3 regions of the Bacteroides intestinalis DSM 17393 genome follow, and region 1 is predicted to be linked to each of the others. Evidence: riboswitches for the same ligand, from Rfam matches in the RefSeq annotation. Region 1 holds a riboswitch; each other region holds the start of a gene.
The links. A riboswitch is a leader RNA that binds a small molecule or an ion and turns the genes downstream of it on or off. The one in region 1 is predicted to bind cobalamin.
Positions count from the first base shown of each region.

Region 2: it holds a riboswitch for cobalamin, as region 1 does, so the genes downstream of both, BACINT_RS19855 (DUF5074 domain-containing protein) here and BACINT_RS23180 (TonB-dependent receptor plug domain-containing protein) in region 1, are expected to answer to the same signal.
Region 3: it holds a riboswitch for cobalamin, as region 1 does, so the genes downstream of both, BACINT_RS13580 (GNAT family N-acetyltransferase) here and BACINT_RS23180 (TonB-dependent receptor plug domain-containing protein) in region 1, are expected to answer to the same signal.

Region 1 is NZ_ABJL02000008.1:3,452,666-3,455,947, reverse strand. It holds gene BACINT_RS23180 (TonB-dependent receptor plug domain-containing protein) at 1-1,565, opposite strand, end outside; cobalamin riboswitch at 1,617-1,819, opposite strand; partial or broken gene BACINT_RS23175 (serpin family protein) at 1,921-3,162, shown strand; gene BACINT_RS23170 (TolC family protein) at 3,259-3,282, opposite strand, start outside.
Region 2 is NZ_ABJL02000008.1:2,582,430-2,585,711, forward strand. It holds gene BACINT_RS19850 (TonB-dependent receptor plug domain-containing protein) at 1-381, opposite strand, end outside; gene BACINT_RS19855 (DUF5074 domain-containing protein) at 391-1,563, opposite strand; cobalamin riboswitch at 1,683-1,890, opposite strand; gene rplU (50S ribosomal protein L21) at 2,320-2,637, shown strand; gene rpmA (50S ribosomal protein L27) at 2,661-2,930, shown strand; gene serS (serine--tRNA ligase) at 3,075-3,282, shown strand, end outside.
Region 3 is NZ_ABJL02000008.1:1,025,291-1,028,572, forward strand. It holds gene BACINT_RS13575 (sensor histidine kinase) at 1-1,514, shown strand, start outside; cobalamin riboswitch at 1,543-1,747, shown strand; gene BACINT_RS13580 (GNAT family N-acetyltransferase) at 1,977-2,279, shown strand; gene BACINT_RS13585 ((4Fe-4S)-binding protein) at 2,289-2,519, shown strand; gene BACINT_RS13590 (tryptophanase) at 2,589-3,282, opposite strand, start outside.

The sequences.
Region 1 (3,282 bases):
CCTAAATTCATCATCTTCCAGATAAACATAGTGGGTACTGCCACAATTTTATCTTTCACCCGATTATAATAAGCATCTACTGAAAGGCTTAGATAGTCGATAAATTCCAATGAAGTAGAACTCCACGTTGTACCTACATTGAATTGCCGGGTAACTTCAGGCTTTAAATTATGGTTGCCAATTACCAGATAATACAAATCATTGAATGTCGGTGTACGGAAGATATCTTTGTATGAAGCTCTGAAACGTAGACCAAAATCAAATGGTTTCCACGACAGACTGACAGCGGGGGAAAGGCGTTTACGGTCTGCAGCAGCTTTTCCTGTCCGTACATTCTCTGTAATATAAGTATTCAGCAGGGAAGCGGTAGCAGAAAATCGGTTGCTTTTATAGTGTGTGGCTATTGCTGTTAAATAGGTGAAACGTTCCGGATATTGATTGTTCTGTAAAGTCGTTGACAAATAGTTATAGGCGAAATCCTGTGCTAATGAGAAAGATAACCCTTTCACCGGTTCGTTCCATAGGGTAGCGGATAAGTAAGTCTCAGTCTGGCGGAAACGATTGTCTGTAATACCGGAAGATTCATTATTATAGTCCCGGTTCCAGCTGAAGTTAAATTTTCCACTTGCTTGTAGTTTCCATTTCTCAGAGAACCGATTCTCATACTTCAATTGGCCGAAGTAATTACGGTCATATAGTCTTTCGGCAGCATACGGATTGTCATAAATTACTCCGCCGGGTAACCCTCTTTCCGAATCAAAGAGATAAACTTTGGCTTTCAAATCCTGTTTCTCATTCAGAGTTACAAACAAATTTAATTCTGCCCGATAAGTCTCTATATCACTATTGTTTCGTTTGGAGTCAATCAGTTTGTTCCCATTCCACATTTTGAAAGGATAATTGCCGTCTGCTCGTAAATAATCAGCATGGGCAGAAAGACTGAAACGGTTACTTAATTTTTGAGCATAAAATAAAGAAGGATTAGCAAGCCCGTAAGAACCGGTTTTCATATTTGCAAGCAACCGTAAAGGTCTGTCACTAAAGTCCGGACGTGCGGTTTCGATACTTAAAGCACCGGCAGAGGCAAACATCTTTGCTGTCTGGTAAATATTATCACTCTGCCCAATGCTGAGTGCCAGTTCAGAAACATTGTCTAACGAAAAACGGGAGATATCTACCTGCCCTGACTGACAATCACTGACTGTCACTCCGTCATAGCTGACTGCTGTATGTTGCGCTCCCAAACTGCGTACAGAAACAGTCTTTAATCCACCAACTCCACCATAATCCTTAACGCTGACTCCCGAGAAATGGCGAACTGCATCGGCCACATCCGATACTCCCAAACGTTCCATATCAGTTTTCTTCATCTGTTGGAGCGGGGCGGTTGCTGAGAGAGCCGGTGGTACACGCCGACCTTTTATCCCCACTTCCGGAATTGCATGTACTTTTCCTGTAATGGAGTCTCCCACCTGTTGTGCTTGCAGGCTGGCGCAAAGCCAACATACAAAGCAAAACAAATAAAACCGTAGCCAGATGTACCGACATAGATTATCTTTTATCATATATAGAAAGCTATAAAAATAGATACACCTCATGCCCTTTCCTCGAAGGCATAAGAAATGATCGGTTTTGCAGGTCTTCTGACTTACTCCGGATTTACCGCCTTCCCACCATACGAATATTGGCAGTGGCACAGGTGATTGGCAAATCCTGCAATAGGAGATCACAGCAGCGGGACTGTTTGGGAGTCACACCCAATTCCCTTTTCATGGAGTATACCGAAAGGCATACTCCAACAAAACCGGGAGCAAAGATAAGAAAGATTTATGTTTAATTTGTAATGTGGTGCAGTATTTTATAAATTTATGCATTTATTCTAACAGAGTAACTTAATAGAAAACTAATACTATAATGCTTATGCTAAAGAAAACTATTGCTGCGCTAAGCCTACTCAGTATCCTTGCAGCTTGTCAGAATGATGAGAACCCTCCTCAACCGGAACCTAAACCACGTCAAGACATCAATCTCACCCGTGTGGAACAAGCTTTAATGGACAAAGGTACAGACTTTGCTTTCCGTTTCTTCGATCAGGTGTGCAGTACCGAAAAGGAAAAGCCGAATGTCTTTGTGTCTCCATTGAGTGCATCGCTTTGCTTATCAATGATTACTAACGGAGCTTCGGGCAATACGCTTACTGAAATGCAGAACGTATTGGGATTTCCTGCCGCTTCTTTCTCTCTTGATGATCTGAATAACTATAATCAAAAACTAACTTCAGCTTTATTGGATTTGGATAATACCACTCAATTAGGAATTGCCAATTCTATCTGGATAAAGGAAGGTTTTAAGGTTTACGACTCCTTTGTGGATGTGAATAAGAAAATGTACGATGCACAGGTGCAGGAGCTTGACTTTGCATCTCCCACAGCGAAAGATGTGATAAACCAATGGTGTGCCGAGCAGACGAATAATTGTATAAAAGAGGTTATACAGAGAATACCGGAAGATGCACGTATGTATTTGATTAATGCACTCTACTTCAAAGGTATCTGGAAGAGTCAATTCCAAAAATCGGATACTCGCCAGGAAAATTTTACTAATTCTGATGGTACTGAGCAGAAAGTGAATATGATGAATCAGACAGAAACGTTTAATTATGCTCAGAACTCAGCATTCTCCATCGCAGAATTGCCGTATGGTAACTAAGCTTTCAGTATGGTGCTCTTATTGCCTGCCGTGGATAAGACTTTGGATGAGAGTTTGTCCGAGTTGACTTATGAAAACTGGAAAGAGTGGAATGCAGCTTTGTCGGGCAGACAATTGCAGGTTAAACTTCCCCGTTTCAAAGTGGAGTATAACAAGATGCTCATAGAGGATATGGTTGCTATGGGGATGAAGGATGCCTTTGATGGTTATAAGGCTGATTTCTCTAAAATGTCGGCAGCCGAGTTATATATTGGTCTTTTGCAGCAATTTACTTATGTAAATGTAGATGAGGAAGGCACTGAAGCAGCAGCTGTTACAGTTGGTGGAATGTTTGAAACTTCCGTTGGACCATCTACTCCTATATCTTTCTATGTAGACCGTCCTTTTGCTTTTGTGATTAAGGAAAAGAGTACGGGAGCAATTCTCTTTATGGGGAAAATTACGAAACTGTGATTTGTTATGCTATTTATAAAGAAAGCGAAGAATCAACTCCTTCAATTGCCGGAGTTGGTTCTTCGCTTTCTTTATAAATATAATAAGAATATATTCTTATAGTTTACTCTTATATATCTG
Region 2 (3,282 bases), 870 kb from region 1:
GACAGGGAACTGCGAAAAGTCAAACACTCCGGACATCGGCGGCGTGATGTTGATTCCATTCCAGTTGACCCGGGTTTGCGCAGCACTTCCTCCACGGAAAGAGGCTGTAGATAATGCTCCCGTGCCCAGGCTCTTAATGTAGGTAGCTGAATTTTCGGTCAATAACTCAGAAAACGAACGGGTTTTATTGATTTGCAGCAATTCAGGCTCAAGATGCGTCACTTTTGCACCGGCATTTGCTTCATTGGCATGACGTATCCGACGGGCTACAATCTGCACCTCATCCAGATTCAGGCCATAGGCAATCGTATCCTTTTTTTGAGCTATCGCATCAGTCACCAGCAGGCATGCGGCAACTATCAGGAAAAACAGTTTTCTCATAAACTTAGATTATTGAACTTCGGATGATTCAGGGAAATAGACCTGATTGGGATAAATACCAACACGGTAACTTTCAACATTTCCACTCTCTTTATAATGACGAATATAGCCACGCTGTGCCGAATAGTCCAGACAGTCGCAGATATACACTTCCCCTTGCGGACTTACTCCACAACCATACATCATATCTACTCCAGGTACATGACGATGTAATTTAAAAGTGCCATCATCCGTATTCAACGTATAAATACTTTGTTGTGAGTCATTCGGAAGACCCGGTTTGCAGGTTCGCACACTAAAATAGATCAGAGTTTTAGTAGCATCCATGTCAGTCCGGTTATAGCTGATAGTTCCGGTTACATCCCCTTCTTTGGCTTCATTCTTACTGACAAAAGGCAGTCTGTAAGTAGTCACTACCTTCTCCGTCTGCGGATCAATACACTTTAACAGGATAGCAGTAAGTTTGCCTTTATCACGTTCGTTCATCAAAGCCCATATCTTGCCATTTTTGTCTTTCAGCAATTTACAGGTTTTAGTGACTTCCTCATTATAGACTTCTTCTATCATGCGGCTTCCTTCCAGAGTAATATTGTCCAGATCGAACACATAAACCCCTTTTGCTGTAATACCCAAAAGTTTATGTTCAGACACTTCCATATATTCTACCCATTTTCTGATAACGATATATTCCAAGGGAGTACCATAAGGAGGCACGGTACGAATCCGTACCAGCTGGCTGGGCAAATCAACACCGGAGACATTGTTACTTAAAAGATCGGAAACGATAGCAGTAGTATCCGATATAGCCACAATCTGACGTGGTAATCCTGCCTGTGTATAAAGTATCGTACCTTCGGATTCGAAAGTCTTGGAATTCACAATCTCGATTTTCTTAGAATTGTTCAAAGCGATGAAGTACTTCCCATTAATCATCGTAATAGATTGTGCTACATCCCCTAACGGTCGGTTATTCACAACACGAAAGACATCGGGACTCACCATCCCGTTACGGTACAATACAGATATAGCTCCCATATTCGTACCTATTCTTCCCTCGTTCAAAACAATAGCTTCGATATTACCCTCGCCCACTCCGGCAGGAAAATCATCCTCATATTCGCAGGCGGATAATGATACCATTAGCACTGCACAACATAACCTCAAAATGCGTTTCTTCTGCATACACACAATTATTTTCCGTTATGTTTCGAGGTACGAAGTCAGAGCAATGACCTCTCATATCTATAACAATATGAGTTGAAGCAATGTGAATCTCTTAAGTTCCTTTTCCCCCGAAACTGTAGATTGCAGACTTTGCAGGCAGGTCTTCTGACTCGCTTCCTCTCCGGAAGTCCTTCCCATCCTATACGGACAGTGGACAAGTGTAGAATTTATCCGAAAAGTTTAATGAAGCTCACAGCAGTGGGTCTGTTCAGGAGTTTCACCTGATTCCCTTTTCACCTCGTTTGATAAGATATATCACGAAGCACCCGAAAGCCGGATTCTTAAATCCGAGTGCAAAGATAGACATTATAAATCATGCAAGGAAGAATATTCTAAAAAAAAAGAAAATGAACTTAATGTTTTATTCCCTCTTATAAGTTTGCTTGGTTCAGTACTCAAGGCTTTATGAATAGGCCCCGTATATTCATTATATCTGAGTCTTATTTACTCCGTGTCTTCTCCGTATCTATACGCTTGGACTTGATACGGAGTTGGTACGGCCTTGACACGGAGTTGGTATGAAGCAGACTTGCAAGAATCCCTTCCTGACAGATTTCCTAAATCTATTCCTCAAAAAAAGAGGAAGAAACGTTTGTCTGTTCCAAATAAAAGAAGTACTTTTGTGCCCGATTATTCCGCACCGGGTTCGACAAAGTGCTTTCTAAGTGATTAGAGACCACCCGACGGAGCTAACTTATACATTATATATAAGAAATGTACGCAATTGTAGAAATCAACGGTCAGCAATTTAAAGCAGAAGCTGGCAAAAAGCTGTTTGTACACCACATCCAGAATGCAGAAAACGGTACAACAGTAGAATTTGACAAAGTTCTTTTGGTAGACAAAGAAGGTGCTATCACCGTAGGTGCTCCCACCGTAGAAGGTGCAAAAGTAGTTTGCCAGATTGTATCAAGCCTGGTAAAAGGTGACAAAGTTCTCATTTTCCACAAGAAAAGAAGAAAAGGTCATCGCAAGTTGAACGGTCACCGTCAACAATTCACAGAGTTAACAATCACAGAAGTAGTAGCTTAATCAATTTAAAACAGTAAGAAGAAATGGCACATAAAAAAGGTGTCGGTAGTTCTAAGAACGGCCGCGAATCACAGAGCAAGAGATTAGGCGTTAAGATATTTGGTGGCGAAGTTTGCAAAGCTGGTAACATCATCGTTCGTCAAAGAGGTACTGAATTCCACCCGGGTAACAACATCGGTATGGGTAAAGACCACACTCTTTTCGCTTTAGTAGACGGAACTGTACAGTTCAAAGTAACCAAGGAAGACAGACGTTATGTATCTGTAATCCCCGCTGAAAGCGCAGAAGCGTAAGTTTCAGAATAAAAAATAAAGAAAAGGGATGTAATCCAATGGATTGCATCCCTTTCTTTTTATAGCAAAAACAACACCTTATTTGTTTTTTACTTATCTTTGTGCTCTCAAATCAAGATTTTAATCAAAACAAAGTATCAAGATATGCTTACCATCAAACAAATTACAGAAAACACCGACGCGGTGATCCGCGGACTGGAAAAGAAGCATTTCAAAAATGCTAAAGAGACAATAGACCAAGTAATTGCCTTTAACGACAAAAGACGTAGCACACAGTCTGTATTAGATAATAACCTCTCTGAAGTGAACTCTATTTCCAAATCTATCGGACAACTGATGAAGGAAGGGAAAA
Region 3 (3,282 bases), 2.4 Mb from region 1:
GTATTACGGTAGTTAATGTACAGGGTGACGTATTATATGACAGCTACGAAAATCAGAAATTAGGCAATCATATCAACCGCCCGGAAGTGCAAAAAGCACTGGCAGAAGGAAAAGGGTATGATGTACGCCGTACTTCCGAAACAACGGGAGTGCCCTACTTCTATTCCGCCACACTCTATGAGGGCTACATCATACGTTCCGCCCTCCCCTACGACCTGAACCTTGTAAGACACCTTGCAGCAGACCAGCACTACATCTGGTTTACCCTCATCGTATCATTACTATTAATTTTCATCTTCTACAAATTCACCTCTAAACTGGGGACAGCCATCAATCAGCTACGTGAGTTTGCCAAACGTGCTGACAAGAATGAGCCTGTGGAAACAGATATGCAATCCGCCTTCCCGCACAACGAACTGGGAGAGATTTCACAGCATATCATCCAGATATACAAGCGACTGCGGGAAACCAAAGAGGCGCTATACATTGAACGGGAGAAATTGATCACCCACTTACAAACCTCGCATGAAGGATTGGGCGTATTCAATAAGGACAAGAAAGAAATCCTGGTCAACAACCTGTTCACACAGTACAGCAATCTGATTTCAGACTCCAACCTGCAAACAACAGAGGAAATATTCTCCATCAGTGAGTTCCAGAAAATCACGGATTTCATCAACAAAGCTCCCAAGCGTCCGGGCAAGGAAGAAAAGCGTATGTCTATCAGCATCAATAAGAATGGACGTATGTTTATTGTGGAATGTATTATATTCCAGGATTTAAGCTTCGAGATATCCATCAATGACATCACTCAGGAAGAAGAGCAGATCCGCCTGAAACGCCAGTTGACGCAAAACATCGCACATGAACTGAAGACTCCGGTCAGTAGCATACAGGGATATTTGGAAACCATCGTCAACAATGAAAACATTTCCCGGGAGAAGATGCAGACATTCATAGAGCGATGTTATGCCCAAAGCAACCGGTTAAGCCGACTGCTACGCGACATCTCCGTATTAACGCGTATGGACGAAGCCGCCAACATGATCGACATGGAGAAAGTAGACATCAGCCTGTTGGTAGGCAATATCGTAAACGAGGTATCCTTGGAACTGGAAGAAAAGCATATCACCGTAGTCAACTCCCTAAAACCGAAGATACAACTACGGGGAAATTACTCCCTGCTATACTCCATTTTCCGCAACCTGATGGACAATGCCATTGCTTATGCAGGCACGGATATACGCATCAACATCAGCTGTTTCCGCGAGGACGAGAACTTCTACTACTTTAGTTTTGCCGATACCGGCGTGGGCGTCTCTCCCGAACATCTGAACCGCTTATTCGAACGCTTCTACCGGGTGGATAAAGGACGCTCACGCAAACTGGGCGGTACAGGATTGGGATTGGCTATCGTAAAGAACTCGGTAATCATCCATGGAGGTACCATTTCGGCCAAGAACAACCAAGGGGGCGGATTAGAATTCGTATTCACCCTGGCAAAGGAAAAGTAAGAAACGGTTTGCACTAACCACTTTTTTCCTTATCTTTGCGATGCATTGGTTTACTGTCTTTGTTCGGAGACGGTAATTAAAAGGGAATCAGGTGCAAGTCCTGAACAGTCCCGCTGCTGTAAGTTTCATGATAGGTTGCAGGCAAACTACCAATAGCCACTGGAAGTCCGCTTCCGGGAAGGCGCCTGGCAACAGAAACAAGTCAGAAGACCTGCCATGCACTGTTTTTATCACTGCTTTCGAGGAAAAAGCGTTGAGTCTAAATGAAACGGGCAAATCGTCCCCTCATTTCATTCATCCACTCTGCTTCAAAGAAAGTAAGGAACAATAAACTCTGCCAAGTTTATTTGAATGGTGTCCGGTCGAAGGGATTTCGCCCGGACATTTTATTCTGTAACTTTCCCAAAACAAATTTCATCATCCGCGTGTTATACATACAGTAAACAATCAATACGAAGAGTTATGGAAGCAGATTATAAACTGATCGACAATGAAGAACGTCACCAATATGAGTTCCATGTCGATCAATATACTCCAAAGATTGAGTATATAAAATCAACGAATGGGGAGATTTACCTGACACACACCGAAGTACCCACTCAACTGGGTGGTAAAGGCATCGGCAGCCAGTTAGTAGAAAAAGCATTAAAAGATATAGAAAAACAAGGACTTAGATTAGTACCTCTCTGCCCGTTTGTAGCGGGATACATTCACAAACATCCCGAATGGAAAAGAATTGTAATGAAAGGTATTCACATTCAATAATAAATAGTTATGAATATAAAGAAAGAATATACGAACGGGGAAGTGACCATCATCTGGCAACCCGGCCTGTGCCAACATGCAGGCATTTGTACCAAGACCCTTCCGAATGTGTATCATCCGAAAGAAAAACCGTGGATAACGGCTGAAAATGCAACGACGGAAGAATTGATCGCTCAAATCAAGAAATGCCCGTCAGGAGCATTAAGTTACAGAATGAATAACGAGAAAGAAGATAAATAAAAGAAATGAGGTTACCCCTTCAATATATGAATTCGGGTAACCTCATTTGTATTATGAAAAAGAAAGTAGTTATGTACGTTCCAATTGAACAGTGAAATGACGCATCAGGGGAGCCTCCCAAGTAATACGGACTCCATTAGTAATACTTTCACGACGGTCGAAAACATTCTTCAACGCTACTGCTATCACGTTCATGTGATTATCCGTATATACGCGGCGGGGAATAGCAAGACGCAATAAATCCAATCCGGTAAAACGGTTCTCACGAGTAACCGGATCACGGTCTGCCAGAATATAACCGATTTCACATCCTCTGATACCGGCTTCAAGATACAATTCAACCGTTAGAGTCTGTGCCGGGAATTCATTCTTCGGTACATGCGTCAGTACCTTCGTTGCATCCACAAAAATGGCATGTCCGCCTGCTGGACGCTGATAAGGAATACCGTATTCATCCAACTTCTTTGCCAGATATTCTACCTGACGGATGCGGGTTTCCAGATTATCAAATTCCGTATTCTCATCCAGTCCTGTGGCAAGTGCATTCATGTCACGACCATTCATACCACCGTAAGTAAGATACCCTTCATATTGCACGCAAAAGCCTTTGGCACCTTCGTACCAATCTTTTTTTCGTGTAGCAATGAAGCCTCCCATATTGACGATACCATCCTTCTTGGCACTCATAGTCATACCATCTGCCAGTTCGAACATCTCTTTCGTAATTTCCTTGATTGTTTTACCGCTATAGCCATCTTCACGC